One region of the Peribacillus sp. N1 genome, then DNA from elsewhere that is predicted to be linked to it. Evidence: riboswitches for the same ligand, from Rfam matches in the RefSeq annotation. Region 1 holds a riboswitch; the other holds the start of a gene.
The links. A riboswitch is a leader RNA that binds a small molecule or an ion and turns the genes downstream of it on or off. The one in region 1 is predicted to bind S-adenosylmethionine.
Positions count from the first base shown of each region.

Region 2: another riboswitch for S-adenosylmethionine. It lies ahead of ACYP5M_RS12740 (methionine ABC transporter ATP-binding protein); the one in region 1 lies ahead of mmuP (S-methylmethionine permease).

Region 1 is NZ_BAAHZO010000001.1:1,097,263-1,101,943, forward strand. Features, by position in the region: gene ACYP5M_RS05150 (hypothetical protein) at 1-75, opposite strand, end outside; gene mmuM (homocysteine S-methyltransferase) at 307-1,269, opposite strand; gene mmuP (S-methylmethionine permease) at 1,266-2,654, opposite strand; SAM riboswitch class I at 2,738-2,840, opposite strand; gene ACYP5M_RS05165 (flavin reductase family protein) at 3,065-3,673, opposite strand; gene ACYP5M_RS05170 (alpha/beta hydrolase) at 3,691-4,299, opposite strand; gene ACYP5M_RS05175 (ring-cleaving dioxygenase) at 4,299-4,681, opposite strand, start outside.
Region 2 is NZ_BAAHZO010000002.1:867,638-872,318, reverse strand. Features, by position in the region: gene ACYP5M_RS12755 (SDR family oxidoreductase) at 1-535, shown strand, start outside; gene ACYP5M_RS12750 (NADPH-dependent FMN reductase) at 602-1,147, opposite strand; gene ACYP5M_RS12745 (GNAT family N-acetyltransferase) at 1,570-1,965, shown strand; SAM riboswitch class I at 2,178-2,289, shown strand; gene ACYP5M_RS12740 (methionine ABC transporter ATP-binding protein) at 2,546-3,568, shown strand; gene ACYP5M_RS12735 (methionine ABC transporter permease) at 3,582-4,232, shown strand; gene ACYP5M_RS12730 (MetQ/NlpA family ABC transporter substrate-binding protein) at 4,254-4,681, shown strand, end outside.

The DNA.
Region 1 (4,681 bases):
TTCGCTAATTCTATTATTAGGTAAATTTCCCGGATGGCCTTTTTCTTTGTGATTAAAATTTTTACCACGGCTCATACTCATTTCTCTCCTTTCTATTCATTGTTTGTTTAGTTTTCCCAAGCACACAAATATTATGATTTAATTTCTCCTATTCCTGTTTTTGAAGCGGTTTCTTTTTCAGCCTAAGAGATATGATAACTCGAATTTGAATAATGAATTCAAAAAGAACAGGAACCGCCCGATTATGACGCTTCCTGTTCCTTTAGTTAGGGTCTATATCATACATACTTTAAAACAGTACAAGGGCTAGGAGGATACCACCACGGAAGGTCGCCACTTTCTTGAAATGTCTTCAATATGATGTGGTGCCGTTCTGCAGCATCCTCCAATTAAACGCGCCCCTGCATGTTGCCATTCTTCAGATTTCAGGTCGAGCCTGTTACATGATTCTTGCCCATGCCATGTTTTAGTTTCCGGATTATATGTTTCACCTGAATTCGGATAAACAATGATTGGTTTATCCGTGTTTGCACGCAGCACCTGGATGGCTTCCGTGATACTTGAAACTGGCGCACAGTTGATGCCAATTGCTGCAATTTGCTCACTGTCCCCAAACAATCTTGTACACTCCTCGAGTGAAGTACCATCACTTATCGCTTTTTCATTTTTCAATGAAAAGGATAGCCAAGCATACACTTCTGGATAATCCTTCAATAATGAATATAATACTTTTGCTTCTTGCAGGGAAGGAATCGTTTCAAATGCTAAAAGGTCAGCTCCAGCTTCAATCAACGCTGATATTCGTGAGCTATGGAATGCAATTAAAGTTTCATCCGAAACACCATAGTTTCCTACATACTCTGAACCATCTGCAAGATAAGCCCCATAAGGCCCAACAGATGCAGCAACCAATGGCTTAGGCCTAAGCGTTTGATTTTCTTCCTTCCAAAAATCATCTCTTGCTTTTCTTGCGAGTAAAACCGTTTTCCTGATTAGCTCCAAAGCCTCTTTTTCTTGTATTCCGCGGAGGGCGAAACCTTCAACAGTGGCTTGGTAGCTAGCCGTAATCGCACAATCCGCTCCAGCACGAAAATAGTCAGAATGCACTTGATAAATCACTTCTGGATTTTCAAGTAATACACGTGCAGACCAGAGCGGGTCGTCCAAATCACATCCATGCCTCTCTAGCTCTGTAGCTAAAGCTCCGTCTAAAATCATGACTGAATGATCTCGTAAAATAGCGTCAATTGGGTTAGTTTTAATGTTCATGATCTACTCCTCTTTTCTTTATGGTTTTGTGTCAGATAATAACTTCCATAGCAAAACAAAATAAATGGAATGCCACAATATAGTGCAATTCGTTGTGTAGGATCAAATGCAATTCCTATGCAAGAAGCTAGGCATAGCATAAAAGAAACGATTGGTACGAGTGGATATAATGGCGTTCGATAAGCTAAGTCATTTACTGAATTTCCTTCGTTTATATATCGTCTGCGAAATAGAAATTGCGACATGCTAATACTCATCCAAACTACAACAACGGCTAGTCCAGAAATGGATACAAGCACTATGTAAACAGTATCCGGTGCAATAATACTCGAAAACAGGGCTAAGCAGCCGCCCAACATACTGAAAAGGACTGCATTTATCGGAACTCCCCGTTTTGTCAATTTTGCAAATATTGGTGATATAGTTTCCTTATCTGCAAGTGACCAAAGCATTCTGGATGCCGCATACAGTCCTGAGTTTGCAGCAGACAAAATGGCAGTTAATATAACAAAGTTCATAATATCCGCTGCATATGGCACACCAATCCGTTCAAGAACTGCCACAAAGGGGCTTTCTAATACGCTTGCATCCGAAATAGGCAATAATGCGGATAATACAACGATGGTTCCTACAAAAAAGATAATCAATCTCCATAATGTCATACGGATTGCCTTTGGTATCGTTTTTTCTGGATTCACAGTTTCTCCAGCTGCAATTCCAATTAATTCAGTTCCAGAGAATGCGAAATTCACCGCAAGCATCGTCATTATAATGGCAAAAGCACCATTCGGAAATAAACCTTCACTTGTAAAATTGGAGAATAACGGAGCGGATTGTGAATGAATTATTGGAATGAAACCTAGCATTGCCGCTGCTCCCAAAATAATGAAAATCACAATGGCAAATACCTTTATAGACGCAAACCAGAATTCGGATTCAGCGAAAAATTTAACGGTCCACGCATTTAATGCCAAAACCAATATGGCAAATAGTGCACTCCATATCCAGACATTGATTGATGGAAACCATCTCTGCATCAACAATCCTGCAGCCGTGAATTCCGAACCAAGTGCAACTGTCCAAGTTAGCCAATACAACCAGGCTACTGTATACCCTGTCCCAGGACCTATGTATTTAGCTGAGTAGCTATGAAACGCACCTGTCTCGGGCATATGTACTGCCAGTTCCCCTAGACATAGCATGACTAGATAAACCACTAATGCCCCAATCAGATACGAAAGGATGGTGCCAAACGGGCCTGCCTGTTGAATCGTATAACCCGAACTTAAGAATAAACCTGTTCCAATCACCCCGCCAAGCGATAGCATTATTATATGCCGTGCCTGCATTTTCCTTTGAAAATCATGCTTCCTTTTGTTCTCCATTCTTACTCTCCTTTATCTTGCATCCAGAAAAAACGAAAACGCACTCTAAAAAAGAGTGCGTTACTGACAAATAAACACGTACGGTCTTATCTATCAAGGTTTCACCCCCTGGAATTAGCACAGTGTCATTGCAGACCTGTTGCTGAGGTTTCATAGGGCCAGTCCCTCCACCTCTCTGGATAAGAAATTATTTTTTTATAACTTTATCAATCTATGAAAAAATTGTCAAGTTTTGTTTCGGTTTGTAAAGACTTCCTTTAAAATCCAAACGATCAACGCACCTTTGGCATAGATATGAACTTGTTTTTGGAACAGTCGCTTACATTATAGAATTGTAAATAATGCTAACCGGGAATAATTTTTAAAAAATGACGACACCTTAAAAGATGACGCCATTTTTCTTATATTCCTTAAGGTCTTTCAATTTCAAATAATTCTCCTAGTTTTGTATAAGTATGACCCGCTAATCTTGCTACTGGTTTTAGCCGCTTCTGGTCAATTCGGCCATTATGGTAAATCTCCTGCTCTATATGATAGCAGACTATTTTCCCTATCAATAAATCACAACCAGGTTTATTCTTGGAACCTGCCAAAGGTATCGCATGCTCCAATGTGCATTCAAAGCGTACCTTCGCTTCTTGCAATCCTGGTACCGACACCTTATCACTAACAGCCTGAGTGAAATTGGTAAGACCCAATTCACTTTCGTCAGACGGGAGTTCCTTGGCCGTTCGATTTGCATCAGCAACATTGTCTTCATCAGTGATATGAACAACGAATTCACCTGTTTGAATTGCATTTCGGGCCGTGTCCTTAAAAACTCCTTCTTTCCGTTGAACAGAAATGGAAATCATCGGAGGATTGGAACTGACTATGTTAAAAAAACTGAACGGCGCTATATTGATTGTACCGGTTTCGGATTGTGTCGTGACCAGGGCTATTGGTCTCGGTATGATGCTTCCAGTCAAAAACTTATAATTTTCCCGTTCTGTAAGACTTTCAGGATTTACTGAAATCATCTTCATCCCTCTCATTCTTATAAAAAGTTCTTTTGAAACCATGAACTTGCTGCATCAACCTCTGTACGTGTTAACTGATGACCGTAATTTTCCCAGTGAACGTCCACCGCAGCACCCGCTTGCAGTAAAATCCGATTAAGTTCATCAGTTTCTGCTGCGGGGCATATCGGATCGTTTTTACCTGCAGCAATGAATACAGGTATATCCGATAGGGACGGCAAAGCAATCCCGCGTCTAGGCACCATTGGATGATGAAGAATCGCTCCTTTTAATGCCCCTTCGAAATGGAACATCAAACTTGCTGCTATGTTTGCACCATTAGAATAACCTAATGCCACCACTCTGTCACGATCGAAGTCATATTGTCCGGACGCTGATTCCAAGAAGTCATAAAGCTCCTTCGTACGGAAAATCAAATCTTCTTCATCAAAAACTCCTTCAGCCAGCCGGCGGAAATAACGGGGCATTCCGTTTTCAAGTACATTTCCCCGTACGCTGAGTACGGATGATCCCGGTGAAACCATCTCCGATAATGGCAAAAGATCCGTTTCCGTTCCCCCAGTGCCATGTAAAAGCAAAAGCAACGGTGCATCTGGATTACTTCCTTTTTGAAAAATATGCTTCATCATTTATCCTCCTCTAGTACCCTCGGCACTGCCGGCAGTAACGTTTTCTCCATAATTTCCCTTTTTTCTTCAAGCCATGGCGGCAGCATTAATTTACTACCCATCGTTTCCTTCGTTTCATCATGAGCAAAGCCAGGTGGATCTGTGGCAACTTCAAAGAGTATGCCTCCATCTTCCCTGAAATAAATGGCATCGAAGTATTGGCGGTCTTTAAAGGGTGTCACGCCATAGCCATGGTTTGCGATATGTTCCCTCCATTCTTTATGATCTTCATTATCGCTTGCACGCCATGCAAGATGATGAACAGTTCCCACTCCGATTTTCCCATTTGGCAAAACCGTTTTTTTAACATCTATCAAATTTCCGATGTCCGATGTGGATT
Region 2 (4,681 bases), on a different contig from region 1:
GAAACTCGATATATTCATCAATAATGCAGGAATTGAAAATCCGGTTCCGTCTCACGAGATGCCGTTAAGCGACTGGAATAGGGTAATCAATACCAACTTAACGGGAAATTTCTTGGGCTGCCGTGAAGCTATCAAGTATTTTGTCGAGAACGACATTAAAGGGAATGTTATAAACATGTCCAGTGTACATGAGATGATTCCCTGGCCTTTATTCGTTCATTATGCTGCAAGCAAGGGCGGGGTGAAGCTGCTTACGGAGACACTGGCACTTGAATATGCACCAAAGGGAATCCGTGTGAACAGCATTGGTCCTGGAGCCATCGCCACGCCAATTAATGCCGACAAGCTTGAAGATCCCGAAAAGAAAAAGGATCTTGAAAGCATGATTCCGATGGGGTATATCGGAAAGCCTGAAGAAATTGCTGCGGTTGCTGCATGGCTGGCATCTTCAGAGTCCAGTTATGTAACGGGCATCACTCTATTCGCTGACGGAGGAATGACGAAATACCCTGCATTCCAGGCGGGAAGAGGATGAATTTTGTTTAATGATGCAAAAAGACTCCCAGCAGGCTCAAACCGGCTGGGAGTCTTTTTTAAATCATTAACGAGTATGATGATTATACCAGCTAATGAAATTATCCACGACCGTATCGATAAACTGGACAGTCGACTCATGTGTAAGCCTGCCTTCGTTATCGATTTTGTCATGCACTGCACCAACATATACTTCATTCCCTGGAAGGAGTGGGGAGGCGATGCCTATTGCGAATAAGATTTCACGCAAATGCAATTGAGCTTTAACCGTTCCTAATTGCCCCATTGAAGCACCCATGATCCATGATGGTTTGCCGATTAAGACTTTATCGACACGTGATAACCAATCGATTGCATTGCCCAATACACCTGGAATCGTACCGTTGTATTCAGGAGTTACCCACAAAACTGCATCTGCTTCGGCCACTTTGCTTTTAAATTCTTTTACAACTGATGGAGGGTCATTTTCAATATCTTGATCATAAAAAGGTAATTCCCGAATGTTCAATATTTCGAGATCGAACCGATCTTGATATCTAGATTGAATATATTTGGCAAGCTTAAGGTTGTAAGACTCTTTACGGATACTTCCCACTATTGCAACAACTTTCATCTTCAATACCTCCAATGATTTTTATAATGGATAATCATGTAAATGTATTCCACTTACCTATTATAATTGGAATGTAAATGAAAGGGAAAAAGGATGCTTGGGAAAAAGTTGAGTTAGAGCTTAATAAACAAATTCCTCTCGAACATTCATTCACTTAGGGTTACCCTGCAAAGTTAGACTCGAAAATTAAATAGATTTGTTTGTGCCAATCCAATCCCCATTACTAGAACTCACCAAACAATATTGCATTTGTTTTTAATTTAATATTATGACCATTCCTATAGGGATTAAGGAAAAATCCTTTCAGAGAAAATGAAATAAGACGCTTGAAAAGTAAATAATGAAATATCATGAAGACCGTAAGTGAAATGTTTTTTTTTTGCTTGAAAACTATTTCACTAAAATGACAGGAGAGGATGAAGTTGATCTTTCGTACCATTGATACGGACAAAGATAAAGATATTATCGTTAAATTCAGGAAAGATTCCTTTGTTGTAAGTTTTGGATCTGAGGCAGGTTTTGGAGATGAAAATACATATCTGCAACGAATGGAAGAAAGGGTCCGCAAATTCCCGGGGGGACAGGTGATCATTGAAAAGGACCAAGTACCGATTGGGCAAATGGAACTTCGAATTCGGGCGTATGAAGGAACTGAGATCGGCTATGTAGATCTATTTTATCTTATTCCCGGATACCGCAGTAAAGGCCTTGGCAAGGAATTGGTTCGCTATGCAGAAAACTTTTTCGGGCGATTTAATGTATCCGAATATCATTTAAGGGTTTCTCCGGATAATCAAGAGGGCGATTCACTTATATAAGAATTCAGGCATGATGAAGATAAGGGAAGAAAATGAAATATACCCAGTATGGAGAATGAGCAAATCATTATAGAATATAAAATTTAACTATATTAATATAATTAAAAGGCGTCAATCACTATACTGTGAAAATATTTTAACCGATGAAAAATAGGGTTGACTTTAGAGAAATTAGAATATATAGTGAAGGACATAATTAAATATAACGTTAATTCTTATCAAGAGATGTGGAGGGACTTGGCCCTATGATACCTCGGCAGCGGGTTTTTACTTTTGTAAAAATACTGTGCTAATTCCAACGGACGAAAGTTTGAAAGATAAGAAGGAGCTTTTCTTAGATAATTAATTTAAGAGTTTACTCTTTTTTATGTCTAAAGAGGCCTCTTCTGTCTGATGACGGAAGAGGCCTCTTTTGTTTATTCAAAATGTATATGGTTATTAGGAAATTTGGTGCAATTACTCATGAGTTTCGCAGATTTACTCGTGAGTTTCGAATTTAACCCTATCATTATGAAGCGTTGCAAAGCTCTTCTCTCTGGATAATGAATTCGTACAAATAAACAACATGGGGGGAGATTGGATGATTGAGTTTCAAAATGTTAAAAAGGTATATCAAACAAAGAAACAGACTGTCGAGGCTTTGAAGGGCATTAATTTGACAGTGGAAAAGGGGGATATATTCGGTGTAGTCGGTTATAGCGGGGCCGGGAAGAGTACGTTGATCAGGTTGGTCAATTTGCTTGAACATCCTTCAGATGGTTCGGTGATTGTTGGGGGCAAGGATTTAACCAAATTGAGCGCGAAGGAATTGCGGGCAGAAAAGAAAAAAATCGGGATGATCTTTCAGCATTTCAATTTGCTAAACTCAAAGACCGTTTTTGATAATATCGCCATGCCGCTGATTTTATCGGGAACCCCTGGTAAAGAAATCAAAAAGCGGGTAGGCGAGCTGTTGGAGTTCGTTGGCTTATCGAGCAAAGCAAAGAGTTATCCGGAACAATTATCCGGCGGTCAAAAGCAGCGGATCGGCATTGCGAGAGCATTGGCTACCAATCCATCGATCTTATTGTGTGATGAAGCTACCTCGGCATTGGATCCGCAAACAACGAGTGCTGTTCTGCAGCTCTTAAAGAAAATCAATAAAGAATACAATATTACCATTCTGCTAATCACTCATGAGATGTCTGTCATTCGGGAAATTTGCAATAAGGTAGCGGTCATGGAGGGCGGATGCGTCGTTGAACAAGGTTCGGTTTTCGAAGTTTTTGCGAAGCCGCAAACGGATATTGCAAAAAACTTCGTGAGAACGGTCATACATGACGAAATTCCACAAAGTTTCCTAAAAAGCATAGGGTCCCATATCCCGATTATTTGGAAAATTAATTTTATTGGGACTACTTCGGGTACTCCTTTGCTTTCAACCATCTCGAAGAAATATGATGTTCATTTAAGTGTTTTATCAGCCAATATTTCTGAAATTCAGGAAACGCCTTTCGGGAATTTGATCATCGAAGTGACCGGGAATAAAAATGAGGTGGACAAGGCTTATCAGTATATTAAAGATGAGGGGATTCTCGTCCAGGAGGTGCAGATAAATGGGTAATACGCTTTGGGGAATGGAAATAACGGCAGATCAGCTGTCGACAGCTTTCGGTGACACACTTTATATGGTAGCCATCTCATTGGTATTTTCCGGATTGATTGGTCTTCCGCTTGGTATCCTGCTTGTCATTACAAGAAAGGGCCATATCCTGGAGAATAAATGGGTCTTTAATGTATTGAACCCGATCATCAATATATTGCGGTCGGTTCCTTTCATCATCTTGCTAGTAGCACTTATTCCGTTTACCAGAATGATTGTAGGCAGTGCGATCGGAACGAATGCGGCCATTGTTCCGCTAATCTTTTACGCGGCTCCTTATATCGCCCGGCTTGTGGAGAACTCCCTGTTGGAAGTGGACAAAGGGATCATCGAGGCAGCTCAGGCGATGGGGGCGACGACATGGCAAATCATTTATCGTTTTTTGATTCCTGAGGGACTTAGTTCGTTGATCCTTACATTTACAACAGCGACAATCGGGCTTGTTGGATCTACGGCCATGGCAGGTGCCGTCGGTGCAGGCGGGGTCGGAGATTTAGCTTTGGCTTACGGTTATCAAAGGTTTGATACGATGACGATGATCGTCACAGTGGCGGCGCTCGTGATCATCGTTCAATTACTGCAATCCACCGGGAATTTTGTTTCAAGAAAAATCAGAAGAAGATAAAAATAACAGGAGGTAGGAGAAATGAAGAAAATCTTATTAACGATCATAGTATTGGCATTGGCCATCTTGTCTGCAGCATGCGGGAAAGAAGAAGGTGCATCAGGCGGTTCGGATGATGTGAAAACAGTAAAAGTCGGTGTCAGCAGCGGGGATACAAGAACATGGGAATACATTGTCGACATAGCGAAAGAGGAAGGGCTTAATATTGAACTGGTCACTTTCAATGATTATATCCAACCGAACCTTGCTTTAAGTGAAGGTGAAATTGATGCCAATTCATTCCAAACGGTCGCATACTTCGATGAATTCGTTCAAGACCAAAATCTGAAATTAGAGGCCATCGGGTCGACTGTCATTGCTCCTATGGGCCTTTATTCGAAAAAACATAAAGATCTCAAGGATCTTCCGGATGGCGCTACGATTGCCGTTCCGAATGAAGCAACGAACTT